Regions from separate parts of the Algoriphagus sp. 10J20-15 genome, predicted to be linked through region 2. Evidence: riboswitches for the same ligand, from Rfam matches in the RefSeq annotation. Region 2 holds a riboswitch; the other holds the start of a gene.
The links. Region 2 has a riboswitch for S-adenosylmethionine ahead of AC0L6R_RS01510 (O-acetylhomoserine aminocarboxypropyltransferase/cysteine synthase family protein). Riboswitches for the same ligand answer to the same signal wherever they lie in the genome.

Region 1 (15,483 bases), on a different contig from region 2:
CATGGAGAAAGGAGCTAATTCTGTAAGAGCCATTGCAACACATGGAGTTCTCTCAGGAAAAGCTTACGAAAACATCGAAAACTCAGTTTTAGAAGAATTGGTCATCACTGACACCATCTTCCCAAAACAACAATCATCCAAAATCAGAGTATTGACAGTAGCAGATCTTTTCGCAAAGGCAATTCATGCCGTGACTGGAAATACTACTATCAGTTCTTTGTTTATATAAGAACCAATTTAATACAAATACACTATGAAATCGAGCTTGGAAAAGCATCTCAAGGAGGGATGTAATCCATAATGCGAGATTCCATATGACAATTAAAAATCAATAATTACATATGAAAAATCTAGAGATTATAGGGTTTAAAAGAGCAAATCTCGACAGTGCCAGTCTTTCTGAATTGAGAGAATCAGGTAATGTTCCCTGCGTGGTTTACGGACCTGGTATCAAAGAGCAGATTCACTTCTACTCTCCAATCATCCTATTCAGAGACTTGATATACACTCCTGAAGTTCATATGGTTTCTTTGAATATCGAAGGAACTATCATCAAGGCAGTATTGAAAGACGCACAGTTTCATCCAGTTAGTGAAATGCTGATGCATGCTGACTTCGTAGCATATGCAGAAGACAAGCCTATCAAGTTTGAGATCCCTGTTAAAGTATCAGGAAGCTCTCCAGGACTTGCAAAAGGTGGTAAATTAGAATTAAAAACTAGGGTATTGAAAGTTAAAGGTCTTGCAAAAGATTTCCCAGACGTCATCCCTGTTGATATTTCTAACCTTGATTTAGGTAAATCATTCAAGGTTGAGGACTTAAATGTAGAAGGCTTTGAAATTCTTACTAGTCCAAATGTTTCTATCGTGACTATTGGTATTCCAAGAGCACTTAGAGGCAAGAAAGGCGGAGAAGAATAATCTCAACTTCTTAATCATTCAAAATCCTGCCCGTAACTGGGCAGGATTTTTTATTTTCAAGCCGGATAGCTACAAAAGATGAAATACTTAATCATAGGCCTAGGGAACATAGGGCCAGAATACGAACTTACCAGGCACAACATTGGATTTTTGACCGTGGATAGACTTGCAGATGCGAAGCAATGCTCATGGAAAAGTGATCGTCTTGCCTTCAAAACAGAATTCAAGTTTAAAGGCAGAACAATTCACCTAATCAAACCAACCACTTATATGAATCTTAGTGGTAAAGCAATGAACTACTGGATGAAAGAACTACAAATCCCAAAGGAAAACACCTTAGTAATCGTAGATGATGTAGCCATTCCCTTCGGGAAACTTCGAATGAAACCCAAAGGAAGTGCTGCTGGTCATAATGGCTTGAAAAATATCGAAGAACTTACAGGAGGACAAAACTACCCAAGGTTGAGAATGGGAATTGGAGACGATTTTCCTAAAGGTAGACAAGTCGATTTTGTGTTAGGGAAATTCACCCAAGATGAATTCGCTGAATTACCCACTATGATGGATAAAGCGATAGAAATGACTCTAAGTTTTTGTGCGACAGGAATTGATCGCACCATGAATCAATTTAATGATTGATTAATATGCATATCCGCTTTTCAACCAGTAACGTGGCAAAAGCAATGTAAGTAATGTTAAATTTAAGACCCGACATCGGTCAACGATCTTCCAACCTGATAAGCAAAGATTCTCAGGTGACTGGCAACATTGCGGATAATCATAATTGATTAAATAAGATTTGGATTTCCCCAAATCTAGGTCTTTCTTTGCATCACTTCAGGCAACTGATTTATAAAGAAGAGGCGAGAGATTAGGCTCTATGACCCTCTGGCAACCATCCCGAAACGGAGAACGGTGCCAAATCCTACCCTTTGCGGGAACTATAGATTGGCTTACTTCACAATAATCCCTTTTAGTTCGTTTACCGCTTTTGGGTTTGATTTTCTCAAATCTGCTTGATTAGTCATGTCAAAATATTAACTGATCAATAAATGAGTAAGCATTTCGAAACTAATTCTGTACGGATCTCCCCTTCCAAATCCAGCCAGAGAGAGCATTCTGCTCCGATTTACCTTACATCTAGCTTTACATTTGACTCTGCCGAAGAAGCCAGAGCCACCTTTGCTGATGAAAAAGAAGGAAATATCTATTCTAGGTATGCCAACCCCAACTCCAGTGATCTCATTGAGAAAGTTTGTGCAGCGGAAGGAACTGAAGATGGGTTTGCAACCGCATCAGGAATGGCTGCGATGTTTGGAAGTATTGCCGCATTGCTTCAGCAAGGAGATCATGTACTAGCTGCCCGTTCCCTATTTGGTTCTACGCACCAGCTGTTGACTAAAGTGTTTCCGAAGTGGGGGATAACCTCTACCTACGGAGATATTTCAGATTATCTAAACTGGGAAAAACTCGTACAGCCCAATACCAAAATGCTATTTATTGAAACTCCATCCAATCCAGGTTTGGAAATAATCGATTTGGAATGGGCTGGAAAATTCGCTGCTGCACACAACCTAATCCTAGTTGTTGATAATTGCTTTGCAACGCCATACTTACAGCAACCAACTAAGTGGGGTGCACATATTGTGACTCACAGTGCGACGAAATACATTGATGGTCAAGGAAGAGTACTTGGAGGTTTGATCTTAGGAAAAGCCGACTTGATGAAAGAAGTGCAGTTTTTTGCCAGACATACAGGTCCTGCCATTTCTCCATTCAATGCTTGGATTCTTGCCAAGAGTATGGAAACCCTAGGCTTGAGAATGGACAGACACTGTAGTAACGCGCTGAAAGTTGCTGAATATTTTGAAGGCAACTCTGAATTGCTAGCCGTAAAATATCCTTTTTTGAAGTCACACCCTCAATACGAAGTAGCTAAAAAGCAAATGAGCCAGGGAGGCGGTGTGATCACACTTGACCTGAAAGGCGGAGTACAACGTGCTCAGCGATTTATAGACAAACTTCAGATGATTTCCATTACAGCAAATCTTGGAGATAGCCGAAGTATAGTGACGCATCCAGCATCGACTACGCATAGCAAATTATCAACTGAAGAAAGAGCTCAGGTAGGGATCTCGGATGGACTAGTAAGACTATCCGTGGGGCTGGAGCACTACGAAGATATTATACAAGATGTGGAAAGAGCAATAGACTCCTCCAAATAAAAAATGCCCCTGAATACATTATCTTCAGGGGCATGTTACATTTTAAACCAATTTTTTATTTACCATGTAGTATGTTTCATTGTAGGGAATGCTCTGATTATATCACTAAGGCTTATTTGACCTAAAAGCACGCCATCTTTCATTACTGGGAATCTTCGGATTTTATGTTCTAAAAATAAAGATGCCTGCATCGAATATTGATAAATCAGGAGAAAGTGTAAGCACATCAACGGACATATGTTCACTTACTTTTGCTGGAAACTTCGGTGTATTGGTATACTTCCCTTTGATTATCTCCTTGAGACAATCCACTTCTGAGATAATGCCAACCAGCCCACCGGATGCATCTATTACAGGTGCGCCTGAAATTTTCCGCTTGGTGAGAACCTCCATCACCTGATCGATGGTATCATCTGGCTTGAAAGTAATCAAACTGGTACTCATATACTCTTTGACGAGAATTTGTGGAATCGGGGCTTTTTTGGGCTCTGCCATCCTTACCCCTTGATAACTTTTTACCATAAATTAAAAATTAAAGTTGAAAGAATAAATTACTGAATATATACTACAATTAAAAATTATAGTTTAAAAAATAGATATAATCAGTACTATATTTTTAAAATCGTCAGCAATTCAAAATACACTAAACTCCTCTATAAACATTGAGTCACTTACAATTAAGTGACTCATTATTGAATTAATTAAACAGGAAGGTAACTTGACTTATTCTGCTATCACTTTCAAAAATTGTTCAACCACTTCCTTGTCAATTCTAAGATGGTGTGTGAATGATTGTGGATCATCAGAGAATGACAAATCTGGGTTTACAAATTGATTAGCTGAAGGAATTCTAGTCTTGCAGGAAGCGTGGATTTCTTGCAAAAATCCAGTTTTCCTCAACTCCAACACATGAGCTGGTTTAGTTCCTCCACCTGGCATAACACTAATCCTATCCTGAGCTTTCACGAGTAATTCTTTCAGGGTATCCATCCCTTCGGTTACAGAATTTTTACCTCCAGATGTCAATATTCTATCAAATCCACAGGAAATGATTTTCTCCAAGGAATCAAAGAAATCAGCTGAAGCATCAAATGCACGATGAAAAGTACATGGCTTTCCAGAGGCTGCTCGTAAAAGAGTTTTACAAGAATCGCTATCCACATACCCCTGATTATCCAAAACACCAAAAACAAAACCATCAGCACCATGCTCCCCAAGCAATTCTATATCGCGCTTCATCACCATCAATTCCTTTTGAGAGTATGCGAAATCCCCTCCTCTTGGACGGATCATTACAAATACAGGAATATCTATCTCTGTCTTTAGAAATTTTAGCATTCCTATGCTTGGCGTCTCTCCACCCTCCGGAAAATTAGCACAAAGCTCCAATCTATCCACTCCAAATTGAGCTGCATCTAAAGCTGCCTCAACATTGAACACTGGAGATTCTAAGATTATTTTACTCATCCTTTTTTGAAATGAGAACCCGATTCAATCATTACATTGTTTTGCAGCGTCGCTTGTGCAAAGTTGAAACCTGGATGAACGGCATAAGCCCCTACTTCTCCATCTTTATTCATAGCTAGGAATCCAGCTTGTATATCTTTAATATCCTTGCTGTTTTTTGCAATCAAACGTCTAACTGCTTCTTCACACGCTTCCTGAGGAGTGCGTCCCTGACGCATTAACTCAACGATCAAAAAGCTTCCGCAAATCCTAATAATCGATTCGCCAAGTCCTGTTGCAGTAGCTGCTCCTACTTCATTATCTACAAATAATCCAGCCCCAATAATCGGGCTGTCTCCCACTCTTCCATGCATTTTGTAGGAAAGCCCACTCGTAGTACAACTTCCCGCAAGATTGCCTTTCGCATCCATACCAATCATTCCGATAGTATCGTGGTTTTCAATATTGATCACAGGCTTGTATTGGCTAGTTTCCTTCCATTTAAGGTAGGCTTTTTTTGCGCCGGGGCTCAATTCCTCTTTCTCTATAGGAAAGCCTTCAGCAATAGCCAACTGCTTGGCACCCTCTCCTACTATCATTACATGAGGAGTTTTTTCCATCACCACTCGCGCCAGTGAAATCGGATGCTTCACTTGTCTCACGAAAGCCACAGCTCCACAGGAGCCATCACCAGACATAATTGAAGCATCAAGAGTGGTAATCCCCTCCCTGTCTGGTAAGCCTTGCAAGCCTACTGAAAGGTTACTTAAATCTAATTCCGTATCCTTTACCCCAGTTTCAACCGCATCAATAATACTTCCTCCTGACTTCAGTTTTTCAACCGCGGCAGCATTTGCTGGCAATCCATGATTCCAGGTAGAGAGGATTAGGGGCTTTTCTCCTTTGAAAAGCGAAGGAGCTTTTGCTTCCGCTATAGATGATACTTCAGGTATAAATAAGGCAGAGCCCATTAGGGATTGCTTGATAAATTTTCTTCTTTGTGACATTCGAGTTAATTTAGAATCAGGCCTCAAATTATTAAAATTGGAGCTAATTAGGCTAACCATCCTTCACTTCATTTAAAATCCGTTGATGAAATAAGCCGTCCAAGGCAACTGAAAACGAGAATATCACTGATCAAATTATCTCCATTATACCAACCTCAAGTAATCTAATACATATGAAACCCTACCTACTAGCTGAATCAAACTGGAAAACACTAAAAGATCATCGTTTTGAATTGGCTGTGTTGCCTTGGGGAGCAACTGAAGCGCATAATTATCATATGCCCTATGGTACGGATGTCTATGAAGCAGATGCTGTAGCCAGTGAAGCTGGAAGAAAAGCATGGGAAAAAGGATCCAATGTCACAATTATGCCTACTATCCCATTTGGAGTAAACACTGGGCAATCAGACATCTACCTGGACATCAATCTGAATCCTAGTACGCAGCTATTAATTCTTAAAGACATTATCACTGTGCTGGATCGTCAGGGAACCAAGAAGCTATTAATCCTAAACAGCCATGGAGGAAATGATTTCAAGACCATGCTTCGTGAGCTGGGACTGCAGTTTCCTGACATGATGCTTTTCACCTGTAATTGGTTTCAGGCTCTGGACAAAACGAAATACTTTGAAGAAGCGGGAGACCATGCTGATGAAATGGAAACTTCCATCATCATGCATCTACATCCAGAGTTGGTTTTACCGCTAGATCAAGCTGGAGATGGGGCGGAAAAAAAATCTAAAATTCAAGGAATAAAAGAGAAATGGGCTTGGGCAGAGCGGAAATGGTCAGAAGTCACCGAAGATACTGGAATTGGTAATCCGAAAAAATCCTCACCAGAAAATGGCAAGAAATACCTTGAGGACGTGACTGATAAAGTGGCTCAACTTATGGTAGATATCTGCCAAGCAAAAGCTGGAAACCTTTACGAATAATTAGTCCATAGCAGCCTCCTTAATTACTTAACATTTTCTTTGTCAGGGCAAAAGAATATTTCTTCCTAATCTAGATTAACCTTTAATTTTCTTTTTTGCTTGCAGCAGGTCTAAAAATCTGAAAGAACTCGTCAGTAGATCGGATTTCTTCAAAAATCGGATCTACCAGAGCTTTTTGATAAAGCAATTCACTGGAATGGATCGCTCTGTCCAACTGCAGAAGTGCTACTTCTGCTTGGCCACTTTCGGCTGCTATCATAGCCAGCCCATAAAAACCATAGCCATAGTTTCTCCCAGCCATAACAGACTCCTCAAAAGACAGACTAGCATTCGCAAAATCCTTTGCAAGATAATAGGCCAATCCCTTGTTGAAAAAATCCTTAGGCTCGGTATAGTTGTAATTAAAACGAAGTGTGGCCAACTTATAATCACCTCTCAAAATATCCAATGCACCTCTCAAGCTTTCATTGTACCTGAGGAAATCATCATTCCGAGTGAGTACTGAAGCATCCGAAAGTTTCTTATACGCCTCCCAAGTTTTGCCCTGCAGGACCATGATCTGCCCTTGATTATGTAGCACATAGGGATTGGTGTCAATTTTGGCAGCTTGGTACAAAAGCTCATTTGCTTCTTTCCACAGCGCATCTTTCGCCTCCTGATCCAGGGTTCGCTGTGCCAAGCGCATCTTTACTACTGCCAAATTATTATACGGAATCACAGACCGAAACAATTCCGTCATCTTACTGTAGATCTTAGCCTTGTCTTCCAACCTAGGGGTAGTTTCTCCGGCAATAGCCCAATCAGCCATATCAAGCTCAGAATTCCCATTACTTTGCTCTAGTGCTTTTTGGAGAATCATAGACTGAGCCTGATTAAGCCCCGGAAGAGGTTTAGCTACTACTTCAATTTTTGCAACTCTCAGATTTGGGAATAAATCACTTGCCACTTGATTAAAACCTGATATTTTTCTTAATGCCTGAGATTGAGTCTGATAATCCAATTCATTTAACAATACTGCATAGTACTGATCCTTACGCTGTGTAGAAATTTTTTCATACTCACGGAGCAGCAAACGAAAATCGAACCAGTCATTCCATCTCGAAGACACTTCTAAAAGGCTATCTCTTATCGAAATATTAGATTCTTTTAGCAATCTATTTACTGCCTCTGCTCTATCCATCCCTAGCTTACTGCTACTACCTTCTGCAGTTTCAGGAGATTGCACGCCAGTGATTTTAAATGATAAAACTGACGAGTTCTCAGTGAGGAAAGTCTTCAAATCGGCGATTGCTTGCGTGTTTGCACTATTCCTTTTGATAGTGGAAGACCCAGCATCGAATTTGATTAAAAACTCTTTGGACCGTGACAGATCTGTATCCATGATTCCTGTCGATATAAAAAGCCCTACCTGAGGAATAGGTTCATCGTAATTCACCTTCCCTACTTTCGCCAGTAATGGCGTTGTTATTACTCCCCGCGCCAAAACCTTCTTCTGATACGGTTCATCAAGCGCTTTTTTCCCTTGAAAAAACTGAATTTCCAGAAAAGCTCCTTCCATCCAAGGCTCATAGGCTAAAGTAAAGGATTGATTATAAGAGTAGTCCCCTACATTTTTGGTCAACTCAAGTGCTTCAAAAAGCAGGGAGTTTTCCGAAGATTTGAGAAGAACATTAATTTTAGGATTTTTGGGACTAAGGGCAGATTCAATTGGAATTGTACCTGTCACTTCGAATCTCACAGAATCTCTGATAAACTCCAACTTACCCGGGACCACTTTCGAATCTTCCAAAAAGTCAGTTTCGGGCATAATTATTGAACCGCAAAGTATTGGGAATAAAACAAATAATAACAAAACAGGCTTTTTCTTAAACAATAGGTCTAACATTCTTATTTATTAATTCACCAGACTTTTTTCTAAATTTACCGCAACGAAATCATCTATAACCATGGAAAAGCTGAAAATATTTTTCGAAGAAAGAGCCTTTGGGGTATGCTCACGCTTGGGTGAAAAACTCAATTTTCCAATTGACAGTATTCGTTTATTCTTCATTTATGCCTCATTTGTCACAATGGGCTCACCGGTTATTCTTTACGTAAGTATGGCCATGACTATGAAAATCAGAAAGTTTTTCAGGAAAAAGAACAATCCAGTTCTTTTCGATTAAAGTTGATCAAAGGTCTTTTTCCCTAGAACTTTCCAGTTCCAAAAGATCAGACCTACCTTCCCCCTTCTTGGTATTTCCTTTCTTCCTTCCATGGTAGGATGGAATTTATTTATTGCTTTCTTTTTATCTCCAAAGTGTTTGTAAGCATTCAAAACTGCTTTCGCAAATTCTTTTCTGCCTTGGCTCATGTAGCTAATTGCAGCAAGATGCTCTAACAAAGACTTGACCATAAAAATTTTGAGGAATCTTGATGAGCTCTCATTCTTATAAATCATACTCAGACTATTTCTAATATTCAGGTATAATTTCTTCGGACTTGCTCTGTCAAGCGTGGCTCCTCCTAAATGATAGACTGCCACTGGTCCGTAATAGCCAATCTTCCAGCCTGATCTTCGCATTCTCCAACAAAGATCTATTTCCTCCATATGCGCAAAAAAATCTGAATCAAATCCAGACAAATCGTGGAATAATGAGGCATTGACTACCATACAGGCTCCCGAGGCCCAATCCACATCAATTATGTCATCGTATTTACCAGAATCTTTTTCTATAGTTTCCCATATTCTACCTCGACAGTAAGGGTAACCATAGCGATCCAAAAACCCTCCACCGGCACCGGCATAGTCAAACACACCTCTCTCCTTCCATGAGAGAATTTTTGGTTGGAGTGCTGCGTAGTCCTGATGAGCCTTCATCCAAGTGACCATAGTATAATCCCAATCAGGGCTTACTTCCACATCGGAATTCAACAGAATGTAATATTCATACTGTCCCCTAATCGTAGCCAAACCGGCATTATATCCTCCCGCGTAACCAAAATTTTCCTCAAGTTTGATTTGCTTGATCTGAGGGAAGTTAACGTCTAAAAAATCTATGGAGTCGTCAGTACTTGCATTGTCTATCACCCAAACGTCATAAATACTATGCATACAAACTGAAGGAAGAAATGTCTTTAGCATTTCTTCCCCATTGTAATTCAGTATGACGATGGCACAGGTTTTCATCCAAACATGCTGCCTAGATCCATTCCAGGAATATTAGGCATCATTCCTTCGGTGGCTGCTTTCATCTCAGCTTTGATTTTCACATCAATAGAGGTCATCGCTATATTCGTAGCCGCGACAATCAGATCGCTTAGCATTTCCTTGTCCTTAGATGAGATCAATGAATCATCAAAGTCAATACTTACTACTTTTCTATCACCATTCACAGTGACTTTCACCATACCAGCACCAGATTCACCAGTTGATGTAAGGTGAACAAGCTTAGCTTGAGTTTCTTTGATTTTTGCTTGGGCTTCTTTCACTTTGCCCATCATGCCCATTATATCAAACATATGTTCTTAATTAAGTTATACCCACCAATTGTGAGTTAAATTTTACTTTAATCGCTCTATAGCTTCTTCTAAACTTACAGATTCTTGAATTCCTGTTTCTAGGTTTTTCAAAGCAATTTGACTGCTTTCAATCTCCGAATCCCCACAGATTCCAACAAATGGAATTGACTTTTTCGAAGCAAAATCAAGTTGCTTTTTCATTTTTGTGACATCTGGATATAGCTCTGCTTTGATTCCCGCAGCTCTGAATTTCTTCAACAAGCCTAACGCATAAACAAATGCTTTTTGGTCAAAGTGCGTCAACAAAACTTTGGTGCTCTGAAGACTGTCCTCTGGAAACAAGTTCAATTCCTCCAGCACATCGTACAGACGATCTACACCAAAAGAAAAACCAACTCCAGACATTTTCTCCTTCAATCCGAAGTTCTCAGTCAGATTATCATAACGACCACCTCCACTGACGGATCCGATGGACACATGGTTTACTTTCACCTCGAAAATTGCACCTGTATAATAAGAAAGTCCTCGAGCAAGCATGATATCTAAATCCACAAAATCTAGACTTTCACCCATCTCTCCCAAGACTTGGAACACTTCTTCCAATTCGCTAACTCCCTGAATACCTATCTCACTGTCAGCCAAGAACTCTTTAAGAAACGCTAATTTACCGGCCTGATCAGCATTCAATTGCACAAGCGGAGTCAATTTCTCTATAGAATCAGCAGCAAAACCTCGCTCAGTTAATTCCTCTTTGACTTTTTCCCAGCCAATTTTATCCAGCTTATCTATCGCCACGCAAAGCGGTGCTTCCTTGCCTGCTTCCCCGATTGCTTCAGAGATGCCTGTTAGTATTTTTCTGTTGTTCAGCTTGATGCTGTAATCGCTCAGTTTCAGTTTTCTCAAAAACCGAACGGATCATCAGAATTATTTCTGCTTCGCACAGCAAACTATCCGTCCCTACCACATCTGCGTCACATTGATAGAATTCTCGGTATCTTCCTTTCTGAGGACGATCTGCTCGCCAAACTGGCTGAATCTGAAAACGCTTGAAAGGAAAAGTCAGCTCATTCCTATTCATCACCACAAAGCGGGCAAAAGGCACCGTCAAGTCATAACGAAGTCCTTTCTCAGAAACCTTCGGTAAAGTATTCTTAAATCCAGCATGAAGATCAGCCTCCTGCACATTCTTGAGGTAATCTCCGCTGTTAAGGATTTTAAACAATAACTGATCTCCCTCATCTCCATATTTTCCAGTCAGCGTACTGAGGTTCTCCATAGCAGGAGTTTCGATCTGATTGTAGCCAAAAAGTTGAAACGTACTCTTAATGGAATCTAGAATATAATTTCTTCTGGCCATCTGGATGGTTCCAAAATCTCTGGTTCCTTTTGGCAGACTCGGCTTTTGCATAGCTTGTTTTTGGTGATTAGCTGCCAAATTTATTCAAAAAAAAGGAAACGCTCCTTGATATCGTGAAAGTCAAAGAATTAAATCCTAAATTATTTTAGGCAGAAAAGAAATGTTTGTTTACTTTTGCGACTCGTTTCGAAACAATACTATTAAAAATATACGACCATGGCAGTTACTACACTGAAGAGAAAACTTAAAAGAAAAAGACAATCTCAGACCACACGTGTGATTAAGATCAAGCAATTGTCTGCTCAGCCTGTAATCAGAAACGTGGACGTTGAAGAGCTTAAGAAGTCTTTCACGAAATAAGTATTATTTCTGAAAAAACATTTAAGGCGGTCATTTGATCGCCTTTTTTTATGTTCTTTTTTGAGACTTTAGATGCAAGACTCTAAGGCAATAGAAGTATCTTCAAAATAGAAGATCTCTCCAACTGCTTACCGTGACTGATTCCTTAGAACTATCGACCTAATATATTTCACTTCTTGCCTCTAACACTAGTCACAACTCACAAAACCTTCCCCCTCTTCCCCAATTCCACCACTCGGAGATTTTTGACTTGCCCGGCCTCCAAGTCAAATAACAACATTGTCCGCATCACATGAAAGCCATGCTGACCTATAGCTCCTGGATTCATGTAGAGACAATTCACTGTCTTATCAAATTCAACCTTACAAATATGCGAATGCCCACAAATGAATAGTTGAGGTGAAGATTCTTTGATTCTTGCCTTGATGCCAGTTGCGTAGCGGGGAGGTTTACCCCCGATATGGGTCATCAGCACCTTCACTCCTTCTAGTATAAATTCCTGCCATTCTGGATAAGTCTGCTGAATAGAACTGTCATCTATATTTCCAAAAACAGCCCTCACAGGCTTTCCTGTAGGCAATGCTTTCATCACATCCTCACTTCCAATATCTCCAGCATGCCAAATTTCATCAACTTCATCCAAATAGGTGAGCGTTTTGTGGTCTATAAAACTGTGGGAATCGGATATGAGAGCGATCTTGGTAGGCATTTGATTTTAATCTTGCTAAATTTTCATTTCAATATGGAATAGCAAACTCTCACATCAAACTCTCGACCATGAAACTTCAAAAAATTCTTTTTCCTGGCAATTGCCATCGTCCTAGTAAAAATAGACTTTGCGCAAGCTCAAACATCTGAAGTAAAAACCCTTAAGCCAACTCAATTTGAAGAGCTAATGAAAAACAAGGGAGCAGTAAGAGTGATTGACGTACGAACACCCGAAGAAATAGCTAAAGGAAAAATTCCAGGTGCTATTACTATTGACATTAAAAACGAAAATTTCAAAAGCGAGATTGCTAAGCTAGATAAGAAACGCACCTATTTGGTCTACTGCAAAGCAGGAGTCCGGTCAGAAAATGCAGCGAGTATCATGAAGGTTGCAGGATTCACTCATTTATATTCATTGGATGGGGGAATAGATGCTTGGCGTGAAGCAGGAAAAACTATAGAAAAATGACACTGATCAAATCAATTAACCCCTACACAAACGAAGTATTAGCAGAATTCCAACCCCACACTGAAGAGGAACTTGAGGCCAAACTAAGTGCAGGATCCATGGCATTCTCAAGTTGGAAGGATACTAGTTTCTCAAAAAGGGCCGAATTGATGGGCAATGCGGCAAAGGTATTGAAAGATAACCGTGAGAAATATGCTAAAATCATTTCCTTGGAAATGGGAAAAGTTCTCAAAGAGTCTTTAGCAGAAGTTGATAAATGCGCTTTGGCATGTAATTATTATGCCGAAAATGCGGCTGAGTTCTTGAAAGAAGAACCAATCGAATTGCCTGACGGCGCGAGAGCTAAAGTCATACATCAGCCGCTTGGGATAGTCTTGGCAGTAATGCCATGGAATTTTCCTTTCTGGCAGGTATTCCGTTTTGCAGCCCCAACATTGATGGCTGGTAATGTCGGCGTTTTGAAACATGCTTCCAATGTCCCACAATGCGCTTTGGCAATTGAGGAAGTTTTTACGGAGGCAGGTTTTCCTGAAGGTGCCTTCCAAAGCCTCTTGATAGACTCCAAGGCGACCACCGACCTTATTGAGGACGCACGCATAAAAGCAGTCACACTTACGGGAAGTGAAAAAGCTGGCGCATCTGTCGCATCTACAGCTGGAAAACATATCAAAAAATCTTTGCTTGAATTAGGTGGAAGCGATCCATTCATAGTTTTGAAAGACGCTAATATTAAGAAAGCAGCAGAAACAGCTGTAAAAGCAAGAATGATAAATTTCGGGCAAAGCTGCATTGCGGCCAAGCGATTTATCGTGGAGGAAGATGTCTACGAGGAGTTTTTAGCTCATTTCGTTGAGCACTTCAGCCAACTGAAACAAGGGGATCCTATGAATGAAGAGTCAGATTTCGCATGTATGGCTAGACCAGATTTAGCAAAAGAACTATATACTCAACTAGACAAATCTGTAAAAGCGGGCGCTAAACTCATTTACGGAGGAGAAGCACCGGAAGAAAATTCAGCTGAATTTCAACCGGCAATTTTAACGGACATACCTACTTCAGCTCCCGCCTATTCAGAGGAGCTTTTTGGACCTGTAGCTACTATTTTCCAAGTCAAAAATGAAGAAGACGCAATCGCCATAGCCAATGATTCAGAATTTGGATTAGGTGGGTCCATTTGGTCTGAGAACAAGGAAAAAGCAGAACAATTAGCCTCAAAAATCGAAAGCGGTGCGGTCTTTATTAATGCCATGGTAGCTTCCAATCCGCACCTACCATTTGGTGGGATAAAAAAATCTGGATATGGGCGAGAATTGAGCAGATATGGGATTTTAGAGTTCGTTAATTCGAAAACTGTCTATTTGGGCTAATCTATTAGGGATTAAGCGGTCTTTATTTTTGGTTTTGGCCAATTCCTTTCTATTTTTACGAGCCAAAATTTTGTCATAAACTAATGAGAGAAATACAGTTTCGAGAAGCCTTAAGAGAGGCAATGTCCGAAGAAATGAGACGTGATAAAGACGTTTTTCTGATGGGCGAAGAAGTTGCTGAATATAACGGAGCTTATAAAGTATCCCAAGGAATGCTAGATGAATTCGGTCCGGATCGTGTCTATGACACACCGATTGCCGAACTTGGCTTTTCAGGGCTTGCTGTAGGAGCTGCGATGAATGGATTGAAGCCCATTGTGGAGTTCATGACTTTCAACTTCTCTCTAGTAGCCATAGATCAGATTATCAACTCCGCAGCTAAAATGCTAGCTATGTCAGGTGGAGCTTATAGCGTACCGGTCGTTTTCAGAGGTCCAACTGGTAATGCTGGTCAGCTGGGAGCTACACACTCTTCCAACTTCGAAAATTGGTTTGCCAATACTCAGGCTTGAAAGTGATTGTACCTTCTAATCCTTACGATGCAAAAGGCCTTATGAAAGCCGCCATTCGTGACCCAGATCCAGTGATCTTCATGGAGTCTGAGGTGATGTATTCTGACAAAGGTGAAGTGCCTGAGGGAGAATACTTGCTTCCAATCGGCGTGGCTGATATCAAGAGAAAAGGAAAAGATGTCACAGTGATTTCATTCGGTAAAATGATGAAAGTAGCTCTAGAGGCTGCAGAAGAAATGGCTAAAGAAGGCATTGAAGCGGAAGTGATCGATTTGCGTACAGTTAGGCCTATTGATTATGCTACTTGCATAGAATCAGTAAAGAAAACCAACAGAGTAGTGATCGTAGAGGAAGCTAATCCTATCGCAGGTATTTCATCTGAATTGACCTATCATTTCCAGCGGTATGCCTTTGATTACCTAGACTCTCCAGTTATTCGTGTGAACTCTATGGATATTCCGTTGAGCTACTCACCTACTTACATCGAAGCTACTTTGCCAAATGTAAAGAGAACTGTAGATGCGATTAAAAAGGTCTGCTACAAAAACTAGTCAATCTATTTTAACATATCAAAGCCAGATTTCATTGATTTGAAGTCTGGCTTTTTCATTTTTATCATTATCCGCAAAGATGCCAGTCACCATAAATCCTTTGCTTATCAGGCTGTAAGACAGAT
Region 2 (15,483 bases):
GTGTATGTGTCCGCAGAGGTTTAATTTACCTTCTGGGATTTGAGCAGCAGGTTCGTGTGTGAGAAATAAATTCCCCAGATCGACTGGTTTTTCGTGAATCTTAAATAAGGATTGTCTGTAAGCAATTGGTGAAAGAACATCATGATTTCCTTTAATCAGATGAAAATTAGTTTCTCAAAAATTTGAAAGAAAGTTAGTTAACAGATCCCATTGCTCATTCCACTCACTGTGAAATAAATCACCTAAAATGTAAAAATCAGTTGGAGAATACTTTTCAATTAGCATCTTAATCCCCTGTAAATCATTTATATGCACTGGTTCTGGTATAGGAATCCCCGATTTACGAAAATGAGAGGCTTTGCCAAAATGAACATCTGCAATGAGTAAAGTTGAGCTCTCCTCAATCCAAATTGCTTTCCCAGGGGAGTAAATGAAGGACAGTACCAGAAAAGGAAATACTCGGATGCATGAATACTTGGGTATGGTTTTAGGGTATAACTGGATAAATTCAAAACTTAGCTCAATTATAAGTTTACCAAACCAATTTTTTATGAAAACTTGTCAATACGCTTCAATGATCGTTTTATTAATCCTTTTAGGAAACGAAAGTGTACGCGCTCAATCCAAATCAAAAATAATAGGAGTGTGGTTCAATACTGAAAAGACAGCTCAGATTGAAATTATGGAAAATGAAAATGAAATGATTGGTAAACTGGTTTGGATCCAACATGAAGAGGGAAATCCGGAACCATTTACTGATATAGTAAATTCTGACACTAGCCTAAGAAATCGGCCTCTGATGGGACTCACGATTTTGAAGGGCTTAAAATATAAAAATGGAATATGGTCTGAAGGCGAAATATATGATCCAGAATCAGGATTGAGCTATACTTGTGAACTACAGCTTAAAAAGAAAGATATTCTTGAAGTCAAAGGATTCTTAGGAGATTCCTGGGTGAGTCGAACCGTAGAATGGAATAGAGTAAAAAAATAAGGCAGAGATTTCTGCCTTATTTTTTTTCTAATTACTTAATCCTATTAATTCTTCTGCTGCAGATAAAACGACTTCAGAATATAAGAAAGTTGCTCAAATTCAATCAGGAAAGCATCGTGACCAGCTGTTGAGGTGATTTCCTTGTATGTACCTTTTTTCACCTTTTGACTGATGTATTGTGATTCCTCTGGTAGAAAAAGCAAGTCAGAGTCAACTCCAATTGCCAATACATTAGCTTCAATATTGCCCAGAGCCTGCTCCAAGCCACCACGATTTCTCCCCAAATCATGGGAATCCATGGTTTTGCTCAGAGTCCAGTAGGAGAGTGCGTTAAAACGCTTAGCTAACTTTTGACCTTGGTAACGGAGATATGAAGAAGCGCGATAATTATCCAATTTATTTTCCGGGTCTGCCTGCTTTGTAGCTAGATCATTCGGATGTCTGTAAGTGAGCATCGCGATAGCCCTTGCCGTTTCCATCCCTTTTTGTCCCGCTTCTTCATTACATTCACCCCAAGTGCAATCCGATTCTATCGCCATACGTTGGGTTTCATTAAAGCCAATCACCCAAGGTCTAGATTTGGAGGTAGACGCAAGAATAATTGCATTCTTAAGCTTTCTTCCTAATTCATAAGCCCATTCAAGTCCAACCTGTCCGCCTAAAGACCCGCCGATCAGAGTATGAATGGTTTCTATTTTCAAGTAAATCCTTAAGCGTTCCAGACCTTGCGCGACGTCCCGCGTGGTCATTTGAGGAAAATCGTAATAATAGGGTTTACCGGTTTGGGGATTCTCACTGAATGGCTGAGTGGAGCCATAGCAAGATCCTAGAAGATTTGCACAGATGATAAAATGATTTGCAGGATCAAAGAATTTATCTTCTCCTATCAAACCATTCCACCATTCTGAAGCATTTGAATCTCCGGTAAGCGCATGAATGACCGAAATCACATTTGATTTATCAGAATTTAACTGCCCATAGGTGGTATAGCCAAGATCAAATTCTGGGAGAACTTCACCTGATTCCAGATGTAGAGGCAAACTAGAATGAAATATTTCCTGGGTCTACTGGTAATTCGAAGCGTACTGACTTTTAAGATTCATTTGTTGGTTTAGATTTTATCGAATGCTTGTTGCAAATCCGACTTGATATCTTCTATGTGTTCGATTCCACAGGAGATTCTTAGTAAGGAAGGCGTAACACCTGCAGCAAGCTGTTCTTCATCTGATAATTGCTGATGCGTAGTTGCGGATGGTTGAATTATTAGGGTTTTAGCATCGCCCACATTGGCTAGGTGTGAGATTAATTCCAGGTTATTAATCAATGCAGAAGCTTGCTCTTTATCACCTTTCAGTTCAAAACTCAAAACACCTCCAAAACCATTTCTCAAGTATTTTTTAGCCAAATCGTGGTAAGGCGAAGAGGTAATCCAACTGGTAGTTAACTTTTTGTACAGATGGATGTGATTCCAGCCACTTAGCCAAAGCCAAGGTATTATCAACTGTTTTTTGGACTCTTAAAGAGAGCGTCTCTATCCCTTGAAGTAATTGGAAAGAATTGAAAGGACTGATTGCTGGACCAAAATCACGAAGTCCTTCTACTCGGGCTCGTATTGCAAATGCAATATTTGGTAATCCTAAAGGGTTGTTTTCACCAAAAACCTCCCAGAAATTTAAGCCATGATATCCTTCAGAAGGCTCAGAGAACTGTTTAAATTTGCCATTCCCCCAATTAAAATTCCCCGCGTCAACAATAACTCCTCCAATTGAGGTGCCGTGTCCACCAATCCATTTGGTCGCAGAAGAGGTGACAATATTAGCTCCATGAGCTATAGGCTGGCATAAAAAACCGCCAGCTCCAAAAGTATTATCAACCACCAAAGGGATATCGTGCTTTTTAGCTACTGCAGCAATAGACTCGAAATCAGGAATATTAAACTCAGGATTTCCTATAGTCTCCAGATAGATTGCCTTTGTGTTTTCATCAATTAAAGCTTCAAAATCTTCCGGAGATTTACCTTTTGCAAATCTTGCATCCATTCCGATTCGTTTAAAAGCAACTTTAAACTGATTGAATGTTCCTCCGTACAGAAATGGGCTAGAAACGAAGTTATCGCCTACCTCCATGATATTATTTAACGCTAAGAATTGTGCTGCTTGCCCAGAACTTGTCGCTACCGCAGCCACGCCACCTTCCAAAGTGGCAATTCTCTTTTCAAAGACATCTGTGGTAGGATTCTGATCCTAGTATAGATATTGCCAAATTGCCTTTAGTCCGAACAGGTTGGCGCCATGCTCAGCTGAATTGAAGACATAGGATGTCGTTTGATAAATAGGAACAGCACGAGAGTTAGTTGTAGGGTCAGGTTCTTGACCAGCATGAACTTGCAATGTGTCGAAGTGAAGATTTTTAGACATGATATTAAGGATTTATGGTTTGAAAAATTATGTACATTAAAATGCCAACATCGAAATATTTCGAAATTGGCGAAAATGAGTCAACACATAAATAAAGCTAAGCGCTTTATCAAGGTTAACGTTGAAATAGAAATTTGTGGGGAGTATCCTGAGTGCATTGTGATATGAACTTATAGTTCCAAAAGAGAATAGCTCTTTTGGCAGGAATTGGCACCTTGGACTTTCCAGGTTGCCAGAGGGTCAATGAGCCTGTCTCTCGCCTCTTCTTTATAAATCCGAGCACTTAAAAAGTGAAAGGATGATGCAAATAAAGGGTCAGCGATTAAGAAATCAAAATTTTTTCTCTTCGCTGACCAAAAAACTTGAAGTTTATTTATCTAATTCCTCAGCGTCAAATCTAAAGATTGGATTGATACTGTTAAGATCAGGTTCGATATTGACCAGTTCATTTACCAAACCATCTTTTAGACCATAGGCCCATCCATGGATTGTTGGTGCATTTCTTGATTTCCAAGCTTTCTGAATAGTAGATGTTTTGATTAAATCTTGGCATTGTTCGATCACATTCAACTCTACTAATTTATTCACTTTATCCTCATGCACTTCAATAGCATCGATCTCCTTCTGGTAAGTTTTATAAACTTCCTTGATATTTAGTAGCCATTTGTTGATAATTCCATAGCTCTTATTCCCTAATGCGGCGTCAATTCCACCACAACCATAATGGCCACAAACAATAATGTGCTCTACTTTGAGAACTACAACTGCGTATTCCAATACACTAAGTAGGTTAACATCCGTATGAACAACCATATTTGCGATGTTGCGGTGTACAAAGATCTCACCTGGGTCTGTACCTGTAATTTGATTAGCTGGAACTCGACTATCAGAACATCCAATCCAAAGGAATTTAGGCGATTGCTGCTTTTCTAGTCTTCCAAAAAAATTCGCATCAGCCAACTTCTGATCTGCTGACCATGCCTTATTTTGTATCAAGAGTTTTTCGTACGGGTTCATATTGTTTCGTGAATTTTATATTGATATCCTTCTATTGTTACACTTATGTTTTTGTCTGGACATGAGGCAATGAAGTCATTTAGAACTTCCTGTATGTCGTGGTCTATAAATTGTGATTTTTGAGCATTAATTATCAGTTTGGAGCCAGAAGGGACTCTTTCCAATAACTTCATCAATAATGCTTTATTCAAAAACGACACGTCTTTTTGAAGCTTTAGTAAATAGTTACCATTCAACTCGGTCAAGGTTACAGCGCGAATGAAATTTGTCTTCACTACGAAAAACAACCCAAAGACCATCCCTATACCAATTCCCACCAAAAGGTCAGTAAATAAAATAGCAACGACAGTTACGATAAATGGAATAAATTGATCCAAGCCATTTCTATAGATATTTATAAATATAGCTGGCTTGGCGAGTTTGTATCCTACGACAAATAAGACAGCTGCCAAACAGCTCAGCGGGATCAAATTTAAAGTTGTAGGTATGGCTAATACTAAAATCATTAACAATACACCATGCAAGATTGCAGATAACTTGGTTTTTGCTCCAGTAGCGATGTTAGCTGAACTCCTTACAATTACTGCAGTGATTGGTAAACCTCCAATTAATCCCGAAACAGTGTTTCCGACACCCTGTGAAATAATTCTTGGCTAGGCGGACTGGTTCTTTTCATTGGATCAAGCTTATCAGCAGCATCTATACTGAGGAGAGTTTCAAGGCTTCCTATTATTGCAATGGTCAAAGCCACTATCCAAAAGGTGCTTTCGCCTATCATTGAGAAATCAGGAAATGTAAGCAAATTACCAATTTCTCCTAAATCGTTTAACACAGGAATACTCACTAAATGCTCTCCGCCTAATTGCCATTCAGGCTTCCAAATGCCATACAAATAATTTATTATTATTCCGGAGATAACTGCCCATAATGCTCCAGGACAAATCCGAAAATTTTATGATTTTTAAGTTTTGGTTTCTCGAAAGCAATTAAAATTGCTAAACCTACTAATACAATAGGGATAGCTCCGAAGCTACTGTATTTGAAAGCATACCAAATCTCAGAAAATGTATTGTGATCATCTGCTTGTAAAAACGCTTGATCTCCCATCAAATCCACATCGTAGCCAAGAGCATGCGGGATCTGCTTTAAAATCAAAATTAAACCTATTGCAGTAAGCATTCCTTTGATTACAGAGTGTGGAAAGTAATAGCCAATTACCCCAGCTTTTGCTAGTCCTAGTCCAACCTGAATTAATCCTGCTATTACGAGTGTGCCAAGAAAGAGTGGTAGGCTACCCATGCTGTTGATAGAATCAAGTACGATTACTGTCAATCCTGCGGCAGGGCCACTCACGCTTACATTAGAACCAGAAAGACTCCCTATCACTATTCCCCCGACTATGCCAGCAATTAGACCTGACATTGGTGGTGCACCACTTGCAACAGCAATCCCCAAACAAAGTGGCAAAGCGACCAAGAAAACCACTAAACTGGCTTTCAAATCATATTTGAGATTACTACCAAAAAGGTTATTCATTTTATAGGGTTTGTGGGTATCTGGAAAAAGAATTTTGTTCTATACTTCGCCTAAAAATAAATTATTGTATCGATTCATTCTAATTTATCATATAAAAACTGTCAAAAGACTTATTTTAAAAGATTTTCGATGGTTTGCTGAACGGAATTGAAATTAAACTGTTCCACTGCCATTTTCATTTTTGTCTCGATTTCTTGAAGGTTCAAATTTCCAATACTTCCTTCATGAGAGTGATTCAACTTGGTTTGGTCTGGGGCAAAATTATCGGATTCTATATCCATCCCCACTTGCTTGTAGGCATCTCTAAAAGGTGTTCCTTTCAATACCAAGTCATTTACTACCTCGACAGAAAATAAGTGTTTGTAAAATGGATCGGATAAAATATTCTCTTTCACCTTGATAGACTTTAGCATAAAAGTGGTCATGCTCAAACAGGATTTTAGACTTTCCAAAGCAGGGAAAATTTCTTCCTTAAGTAATTGCAAATCTCTACTATATCCAGTCGTTGTGTTAGTCAAAATCATCGAAACTGCATTCGGAACTGACTGAATCTGATTCGTTTTTGCCCGTATCAACTCAAAAACATCAGGATTCTTTTTATGAGGCATGATACTACTACCAGTAGTCAAATCATCCGGGAATTTTATGAAGGCAAAATGCTGATTCATGAAAATACATACATCAGAAGCCATTCTATTCAGTGTGCCAGCCATTCCAGCCATTGCAAAAGACAATGTGCGCTCAGTTTTTCCTCTACTATTTTGGGCATTGAGCACGTTGTGGTGAAGATCAGCAAAACCTAACAGCTTCGTTGTCATTGTTCTATTCAATGGAAAACTGGAACCATATCCTGCGGCAGAACCCAGCGGGTTTTTATTAGCCAGATCATAAGCAGCTTTCAGCAAACCCAAATCTTCTGATAAGCCTTCGGCAAAAGAACTAAACCAAAGTCCGAAAGAGGAAGGCATCGCAAGTTGCGTATGAGTATAACCTGGCATCAGATCGCGCTTATGCTTTTCCGCTAGCTTTATCAATAAATCAAAAAGCTCAATACTTTCTTCCACTACTCCATGGATAGCTGCCCGGTAATAGAGTTTTAGATCTACAAGAACCTGATCATTTCGGCTTCTTCCACTATGAAGTTTCTTACCAACATCTCCAAAACGTTCAGTAAGTAGAAATTCCACCTGAGAATGAACATCTTCTACACCTGGTGCTATTTCAAACTGACCTTTTTCAATTTCGAAGAATATGTCTTTCAGTCCACGCTGCAGAATTTCATTTTCCTCTGTGGTTAGAAGACCAATAGTGGATAGCATCTCTGCATGAGCCATAGATCCAAGAACATCAAAAGGTGCCAAAAGTATATCAAATTCAGGATCGCGGCCAATAGTGAAGGATTCCACTTCCTTTTTGCTTCCTGTTTCTTTTTGCCAAAGTTTCATTTCTAATTAGTTTGAGTAAGCTTAGCAGCATAGCTTTCAAGGATCTTGATATAGCCTTCTATGCCTTCTTGAATTTCGTTCAAATAAATATATTCATCTGCAGAATGTGACCTAGCTGAATCACCAGGGCCAATTTTGACAGATGGGTAGGGGATTAAAGCCTGATCTGAAAGAGTAGGACTTCCGTAGGTTTTGAGGCCAAGTTGCTCGCCAACTTTCAAAATCAAATGACCTTCCGGTACATGAGAAGACTGGAGTCTGAGGGATCGTGGAGTAAGTTCAGCATTAAGCGATGCTTTTAATTCCTCGAGTGCTTCTTCCAAAGAATAAGCATCAGTCACTCGAACATCCAATACAAATTCGCAAAGATCAGGAACTACATTATGCTGCTGCCCAGAATGAATAACCGTGGCAGACACCTTCGTCTTACCCAGAAACTGGGAAACCTTTTTAAATTCAAAATCTTTGATTTTTTGCAAGTCATCCAACGCCAAATAAATAGCATTTACCCCTTCTTCTCTAGCGGCATGTCCTGCTTTCCCATAGACTTTTGCATCAATTACCATTAGGCCTTTTTCTGCAACTGCCATATCCATCAAGGTAGGTTCTCCTACGATTGCCAATTCACAGGGTGGAAGTTGATCAATCACTGAAGCAATTCCATTTTTACCAGAAATTTCCTCCTCAGCGGAAGCGATCATGATTAGGTTAAATGGAAGGTCTTGTTCATAGAAATGCGAAAAAGCTGCCATTAAGCTTACCAAAGGGCCTCCAGCATCATTACTTCCAAGACCGTAAAGTTTACCATCTTCAAGAATTGCCAGAAAGGGATCTTTGGTATAGCCTGCGTTTGGTTTTACGGTGTCGTGATGGGAATTCAGCCAGATCGTAGGCTTATTTTTATCAAAGGTATTGGCAAAAGCCCAGATGTTATTTCCAGATTTGTGAACTTCAATATCTCTAGCTGTGAAAAATTCTTCAATAACTTCAGCAGTGGAGCTTTCTTCCTTCGAATAGGATGGAATCTCTATTAATCGAGTAAGAAGTTCAACTGCACTATCGTATAATTCCATTCTTACCTAAGATTTTTATTAATAAAGATCATAACGACTTCTCTCGATAGTCGTCCCCGAAAGTTTACCCTTAGCAGCCAAATGCAAGTTTTCAGCTTTCCCGATCCAAACATGATTTACACCTTTTTGTAAGGCTTCAAAAGCATTATCCAATTTTGGGATCATACCTGAGTGAATCACATTTTCCTTGCGTAGTTCCTCGTAAATATCCTCATTAATAAGCGGAATGATAGAATTTTCATTTTTCTCGTCAATCAAAACTCCGCTTTTATTGAAGCAGAAATACAAATTGACCTGATGTTCTTTTGCCAAGCTGGTGGCTAGAGCAGAGGCGATGCTATCGGCGTTGGTGTTGAGCAATTGGCCTTTTGCATCATGGGTGATTGCATTTACTACAGGAAGCAAATCTCCTGAAAGTAAATGATCAATCAACTTGGTATTAACTTCCTGTATATCACCTACAAATCCATAGTCAATCCCTTTAACTGGGCGTTTGATAGATCGGATAATATTACCGTCAGCTCCGCACATTCCAATAGCATTAACCTTGAGCGCCTGAAGTTTAGCGACAATATTTTTGTTGATTAGACCCGCGTAAACCATCGTCACTACATCCAAGGTTTCCTGATCAGTGATCCTTCTTCCGTCTACCATTTCAGGCATTACACCCAGAGATTCTCCAAATCGGGAAGCCATTACTCCGCCTCCATGAACGAGTATTTTATGTCCGGGAAATTTGGCAAAAAGGGCTAAAAATTCATCTAGTTTTTCAGGAAAGTCGATGACGTTACCTCCGATTTTAATAATACTTATTTTCATTGGGTGTAAGTCTTTATTTGTTTCCTAGCAGATGGCTAATTGCCGCCTGAGCGGCGAAAATTCTGTTTTTTGCTTGCTGTTGAACCAAAGATCGAGGACCATCAAGAATTTCATCGGACAGTTCAAGATTTCTTCTCACAGGGAGGCAATGCATTACTTTAGCATTTTTGGCATTTTCAAAGTGATATTCGGTAAGCATCCAAGAAGCATCTGTGGACAGAATCTTACCATAATCATTAAAAGAGGACCAATTTTTAACATACACAAAATCAGCGTCTTCTAAAGCTTTACTTTGATTATATTCTATAGTTGCGCCTTTAGTAAACTCCTCGTCCAACTCATATCCTGTAGGATGGGTAATAGTCAAATCATGATCCATACCAAGAGTCCATTCTGCAAAGGAATTTGCTACTGCATGAGGAATTGCTTTGATGTGTGGGCCCCAAGTCAAAACAACCTTTGGTTTGGTTTTTTTAGACCAATTTTCTCTGATCGTAATCTGATCAGCCAAACTTTGAAGAGGGTGACGAGTGGCTGATTCAAGACTTACTACAGGAACTCCAGAATACTTCACAAACTGAGAAAAGGTGAAATCACTCATGTCTTCCTCTTTATTTGTCAAAGAAGGGAAAGCACGAATAGCCAAGATATCAAAATAGGAGCCTAAAACTGCTGCTGCATCCTTAATATGCTCCACAGTGCCGCGATTCATTACTGCACCTTCCTGCATCTCCAATGCCCAACCTTCCTTATCCATATTTAACACAATAGGCTCCATTCCCAAGTTAATAGCTGCTAACTGCGTGGATACACGCGTTCTCAGGGATGGATTTAAGAAAATACATCCTATGCGTTTTCCTTCACCTTTCGCCTTATCAAGGGCTGGGTTTGCCTTATATGCTAAAGCTTGTTCAATTAATTGGTTTCCTAATTCGAAGGATTCAAATTTTGTAAAGTGCTGTAGTGGCTGGATAATATTGGCCATTAGTTAACTGGTAGGGGATTGACTTAAGATTTCTTTTAATGCGGATATAAACGAATTTAATTGATTCCACTCGATATTTAAAGGAGGCAGGAGTCTTATCGTATTCTTTCCTGCGGCACTTCCTGTGAACATGTGGTATTTCTTCACTAATTCAGATCGTACCGGTCCCGCTTCACGGTCAAGATCGATACCGATCATTAAGCCTGTGCCGCGAATAGCAGTGATTCCAGGGATTCCTTTCAATTCGGTTAAAAGCTTTTCACCAAGCGTTGTGGCATTTTCGAGAAGGTTTTCTTTTTCAATAACTTCCACTACTGCTAGGCCAGCTGCACATGCGAGATGATTGCCTCCAAAAGTGGTTCCAAGAAGTCCGTATGTAGCTTTGAAAGCTGGAGAAATCAAGATCCCACCGATAGGAAAACCATTTCCCATTCCTTTTGCCATGCTGATGATATCGGGACTAATTCCATCTACCAATTGATGTGCAAAGAATTTGCCTGTACGACCAAAACCTGACTGGACTTCGTCCAAAATCAATTTTGCCTCATATTTTTTGGCAAGTGAAGCTAAGCCCTGAAGAAATTCTGCATTTGGAACTTGAATTCCATTTACACCTTGTATGCCTTCGATGATTATCCCAGCTATTTCATTTGATTTCAAAGCCTCTTCTACAGCCTCTAAATCTTCCCAAGGAATGATATGAAAATCCTCACGTGCATTGCAAGGAGCAACGATTTTTGGATTGTCTGTCAGAGCGACAGCACCAGATGTTCTTCCGTGAAAACTTCCAGAAAATGCTATAAAGCCAGATTTTCCAGTTGCAAAAGATGCGAGCTTAATTGCATTCTCGTTTGCTTCAGCGCCGGAATTACAAAGGAAAAGCTCATACTCAGGATAACCTGAAAGAACACCCAATTTTTCAGCATATTCCTTTTGAATTGGAATCTGCACTGAGTTTGAATAAAAAGCGATTTGATCCAACTGATCTTTAATACGCTGCACGTAGTGTGGATGTGTGTGACCAATGGAAATCACGGCGTGACCTCCATAGAGATCTATATATTCTTGTCCTTTTTCGTCCCAAAGTTTTGCTCCATCAGCCTTTGCTATGGTCACCGGGATCAGGGGATATACATCGAATAATTTCATGAGGATTTACGATTGACGAAATACGATTTAAGGCTTTGTTTAGAACTTCGTAAATCAATTTCTAGGTTGGAGAATAATGAATGTTAAATGAGAAATGATGAATAATAAAGTATCACTTATCAAATCTTGAATCTTGTGTCTAACGTCTATTATCTAATCAGAACGCTATACTTTTTAGATTCAAGCCCATCCTCTCCTCAAGTCCAAACGCCAAGTTGTAATTCTGAACTGCCTGTCCTGAAGCTCCTTTAAGCAAGTTGTCAATAGCAGAATAAATCACCAATTGACCCGCTTCTTTCTGCACGTAAACAATCGCTTTATTTGTGTTCACTGCTTGCTTCATGTCGATGTCGTTGTCAGAAACATGTGTAAATGCAGCATCTTTATAGAATTCCTTGTAAGCTGCTACAGCTTCTTCCTGAGTTCCTTCGAATGGGAAATAAGCTGTAATCCAGATACCTCTAGGGAAATTCCCACGATATGGAACAAATAGAATCTCAGAAGAAAAGCTTGTATTTAGCTGCTTGAAAGTCTGGTTTATTTCCTTTAGATGCTGATGCGTAAAAAGCTTATAGACAGACATATTTGAAGATCTATAGCTGAAATGAGATGTCTCAGCAAGTTTCTTCCCAGCACCTGTACTTCCAGTGATTCCAGAGATCTGAATTGTGCTTTTCACCCAGCCTTTTGCGATAGCTGGAAGCAATGCTAGTTGTATTCCAGTGGCAAAGCAGCCTGTGATTAGCGATCTTCTTTGCGTTTTTGATTTTTGCAGCATTTACTTCAGGAAGACCATACGTAAAGCCATTCGACTCGTCGCGGAAATCAGTGGACAAATCGATCAAAACTGTCTCAGAGGAAAAGGAGTGTTGCTCTAAAAATCCTTTGGTCTGACCATGTGGCAAACCCAAGAAAACAGCATCAATTCCTTCGGTTTGAACTTCATCTGTGAAAACTAGATCACAATCTCCGATTAGATCCGGATGAACCTCTGACACTTTTTTGCCCTTTTGGCTATTGCTATGTACGTAGACCAATTCGCAAACAGGATGATGAACTAGCAGACGAAGTAATTCGCCTCCCGTATATCCTGCCGCGCCTATGATCGCTGTTTTGATTTTAGTCATTGTCAGAGTTTACCTTATGGAAAATCGATGTTTGGTTACCCAAAATTCTGGTGAAACCTTTCACGTCTTCAGCAGTATAGCCTTTGTTCATTTCACCATAGCTGCCAAACTTGTTGGACATCAGGTCATGGTCAGAAGTGATTCCGAGTAAAGTAAAACGGTAAGGCTGAAGGAGAACACGAACGTTACCAGTCACGAAAGTCTGAGTGCTTTCCATGAATTCTTCCAAGTTTCTCATCACTGGATCTAAGTAATGACCTTCATGTAGGTGATTACCGTAGAATTCAGCTAATTGATTTTTCCAGAAAAGCTGCCACTTCGTAAGTGTGTGCTTCTCTAGCAACTGATGACCTTTGATAATGATCAGAGGTGCAGCAGCTTCAAATCCTACGCGGCCTTTGATACCGATAATTGTATCACCAACGTGAATGTCACGTCCGATTCCATAAGGAGCTGCCAAAGCTTGAAGTGATTGGATGGCTTCAATAGAATCATCGAATTGTTTTCCATCAACACCCTTAAGTTCACCTTTTTCAAATGACAATATTACTTCAAGAGGCTCTATTGCTGTAGCTTTAGTAGGCCAAGCTTCTTCTGGAAGATAATCTGAAGAGGTTAGTGTCTCTTTTCCTCCTACAGAAGTCCCCCAAATGCCTTTATTGATTGAGTAAGCAGCTTTCTCAAAATTCATTGATACACCATGCTTTTTCAAATAGTCAATTTCCTCAGCGCGGCTCAATTTCAAGTCACGGATTGGAGTGATGATCTCTATGTCTGGAACAATCGTTTGGAAAATCATATCAAAACGAACCTGATCATTTCCTGCTCCTGTAGAACCATGAGCGACTGCTTTTGCACCGATCGACTTGGCATATTCAGCTAGAGATTTTGCCTGAAGAATTCGCTCGGCTGATACAGAAAGGGGATAGGTTTGGTTTTTCAGCACATTACCATAAACCAAATACTTGATCACCTCATTATAATAGGTGTCCATTACATGGAGAATCTTAAAAGAAGCTACGCCTAAGCCTTTCGCCCTTTCTTCAATATCTTTCAATTCTTCCTCGGAAAATCCGCCAGTGTTCACTAAAACTGCATGCACTTCATAACCGAGTTCTTTGGAAAGATGCAAGGCACAAAATGTGGTATCCAAGCCTCCACTGTAGGCTAATACTATTTTCTTCATTGTTATAGGATTTTGCTTCCAAAAAGGAAGAATTGATTTATAAAAAGATGCTTGAAATAGTGTCCTTTGACTTGTTCAATTTAAGCATCACATATTTCTTTAATCTTACCCAGCGATCAAATAATTTGAGATCTTTTTTGAAATCCTCACGAAGGGCCAATTCCTGCGTGTGATTGCGCTTGGAATTTGGATCGTAAAGCATCGCTGTGCAAAGACAGTTTTGTCTGTTTTTACTCATTAAGATTTCGTAGTTCACACAGCTTTGGCAGCCTTTCCAGAACTCATTGTCATCCGTAAGATCTGAATAGGATACAGGAATATAGCCCAACTCAGAGTTGATTTTCATTACTGCAGCTCCAGTGGTCAATCCGAAAATATTGGATTCTGGATATTTCAAACGGCTAAGTTTGAATACTTCATTTTTGATTTTGCGGGCAAGGCCGTATTTTCTGTATTCAGGAGAAACGATCAAACCAGAGTTTGCTACATATTTTCCATGACCCCAGGCCTCGATATAGCAGAAACCTGCCCATTTACCATCGGAAGTCAATGCGATCACAGCTTTGCCTTCGTCCATTTTGGTTTCCACATAGGCAGGGCTACGCTTGGCAATACCAGTACCACGGGCTTTTGCGGAATTTTCCATCTCATCAGTAATCTGAGTGGAATAAACCTTGTGAGAAGGATTGGCTACAATAATCTGAAATGAAATGTTATCCATTAGGGATTGCATGTGTTAATTCCGAGGCAATCGGAAAATTGGTAAATAAATCAAAGGGTAGAAGGGCGAGCACGTACTCCACGTAGGAATACAAAAATTCAACATAGGGTTAAACCCTATAGAAAAATCTACACGTCCTTAAAGGAGTGAAAAAAGCAATAACATCAACTTTCAATACTACTGGAGTAGCTTGAGAGAAAGATGGCGCTATGTGATTTACTTGTGTCATGCGTAATAGGGAGGCAAAATTCATTCCTTAGAAAAGAAAATGCAAGGGTTTTAAAGAATAATTTAGAGTGAATGCAAAATTTTTATTGAATCCGAAATATGACAAGGTCTATTCCGCTTAAATAAGCTGATACAGAATAATATTTGGCAGGTAATTATCAAAAATACAATTGAGAGAAGCCCAAAAAACTTAAGTATTTCCTGACATTTCCTTTAATGCCTTAACGAATCTGTCAATTTCTTCCTCCGAAGTATAAATATTTGGGGAAATCCTACAGCCATTCACACCTCCAGACCCATTGATCGCTACTGTAAAAATTTTGTACTTATCCATAAGTGTCTTGGCCATGTCTGCAGGGGTCATTGCATCCAAACCTACATTGGCTATAGCACAGGAGCGATGAGGATCTTTTGGGGTATTCACATTTATACCCTGGAAGATCTCTTACTTGATCTGACCAGTAGCGCTGAATGTATCTCAATCGATCTTCCTTTCTCCTGCTTCCCATTTTATTGTGAAAGTTGATGGCATCTATAACCGAAAGATCTGTAGACACTGGGTGTGTTCCCGTATGATTAAGATTTAAAAGTGTCTTTTGATCCAGTTCATAAGGAGCTAGAAGCGGTCGGATTTGTGCACTCTTACCTTTTTTGACATAAAGCATGCCGCACCCAAGAGGAACACTGAGCCATTTGTGAAGGCTAGAACCGTAATAGTCACAATCCAACTCAGAAATATTGAAATCAAAATGACCAACTGCATGCGCACCATCTAGCATGACTTCA

Region 1: linked by a shared signal. The riboswitch ahead of AC0L6R_RS16365 (trans-sulfuration enzyme family protein) and the one ahead of AC0L6R_RS01510 (O-acetylhomoserine aminocarboxypropyltransferase/cysteine synthase family protein) in region 2 are both predicted to bind S-adenosylmethionine.

What each region holds. Positions count from the first base shown of each region.
Region 1 is NZ_JBVVUG010000038.1:46,739-62,221, reverse strand. It holds gene AC0L6R_RS16380 (ribose-phosphate pyrophosphokinase) at 1-229, shown strand, start outside; gene AC0L6R_RS16375 (50S ribosomal protein L25) at 342-920, shown strand; gene pth (aminoacyl-tRNA hydrolase) at 999-1,559, shown strand; SAM riboswitch class I at 1,768-1,870, shown strand; gene AC0L6R_RS16365 (trans-sulfuration enzyme family protein) at 1,973-3,145, shown strand; partial or broken gene AC0L6R_RS16360 (CBS domain-containing protein) at 3,205-3,667, opposite strand; gene AC0L6R_RS16355 (copper homeostasis protein CutC) at 3,869-4,612, opposite strand; gene AC0L6R_RS16350 (isoaspartyl peptidase/L-asparaginase family protein) at 4,609-5,598, opposite strand; gene AC0L6R_RS16345 (creatininase family protein) at 5,772-6,533, shown strand; gene AC0L6R_RS16340 (hypothetical protein) at 6,616-8,340, opposite strand; gene AC0L6R_RS16335 (PspC domain-containing protein) at 8,480-8,698, shown strand; gene AC0L6R_RS16330 (glycosyltransferase family 2 protein) at 8,695-9,702, opposite strand; gene AC0L6R_RS16325 (YbaB/EbfC family nucleoid-associated protein) at 9,699-10,034, opposite strand; partial or broken gene hisS (histidine--tRNA ligase) at 10,077-11,442, opposite strand; gene AC0L6R_RS16315 (hypothetical protein) at 11,608-11,751, shown strand; gene AC0L6R_RS16310 (metallophosphoesterase family protein) at 11,951-12,460, opposite strand; gene AC0L6R_RS16305 (rhodanese-like domain-containing protein) at 12,554-12,928, shown strand; gene AC0L6R_RS16300 (NAD-dependent succinate-semialdehyde dehydrogenase) at 12,925-14,295, shown strand; partial or broken gene AC0L6R_RS16295 (pyruvate dehydrogenase complex E1 component subunit beta) at 14,379-15,358, shown strand.
Region 2 is NZ_JBVVUG010000003.1:232,432-247,914, forward strand. It holds gene AC0L6R_RS01495 (DUF2147 domain-containing protein) at 551-994, shown strand; gene AC0L6R_RS01500 (homoserine O-acetyltransferase family protein) at 1,039-2,034, opposite strand; gene AC0L6R_RS01505 (PLP-dependent transferase) at 2,106-2,399, opposite strand; partial or broken gene AC0L6R_RS01510 (O-acetylhomoserine aminocarboxypropyltransferase/cysteine synthase family protein) at 2,392-3,411, opposite strand; SAM riboswitch class I at 3,579-3,687, opposite strand; gene AC0L6R_RS01515 (carbonic anhydrase) at 3,781-4,428, opposite strand; gene AC0L6R_RS01520 (SulP family inorganic anion transporter) at 4,425-5,075, opposite strand; gene AC0L6R_RS01525 (hypothetical protein) at 5,036-5,320, opposite strand; gene AC0L6R_RS01530 (SulP family inorganic anion transporter) at 5,332-5,964, opposite strand; gene argH (argininosuccinate lyase) at 6,075-7,409, opposite strand; gene AC0L6R_RS01540 (M20 family metallo-hydrolase) at 7,412-8,482, opposite strand; gene argB (acetylglutamate kinase) at 8,501-9,301, opposite strand; gene AC0L6R_RS01550 (Rossmann-fold NAD(P)-binding domain-containing protein) at 9,315-10,286, opposite strand; gene AC0L6R_RS01555 (aspartate aminotransferase family protein) at 10,290-11,435, opposite strand; partial or broken gene argC (N-acetyl-gamma-glutamyl-phosphate reductase) at 11,593-12,562, opposite strand; gene AC0L6R_RS01565 (argininosuccinate synthase) at 12,555-13,748, opposite strand; gene AC0L6R_RS01570 (GNAT family N-acetyltransferase) at 13,786-14,469, opposite strand; gene AC0L6R_RS01575 (hypothetical protein) at 14,888-15,031, opposite strand; gene AC0L6R_RS01580 (aminotransferase class V-fold PLP-dependent enzyme) at 15,024-15,483, opposite strand, start outside.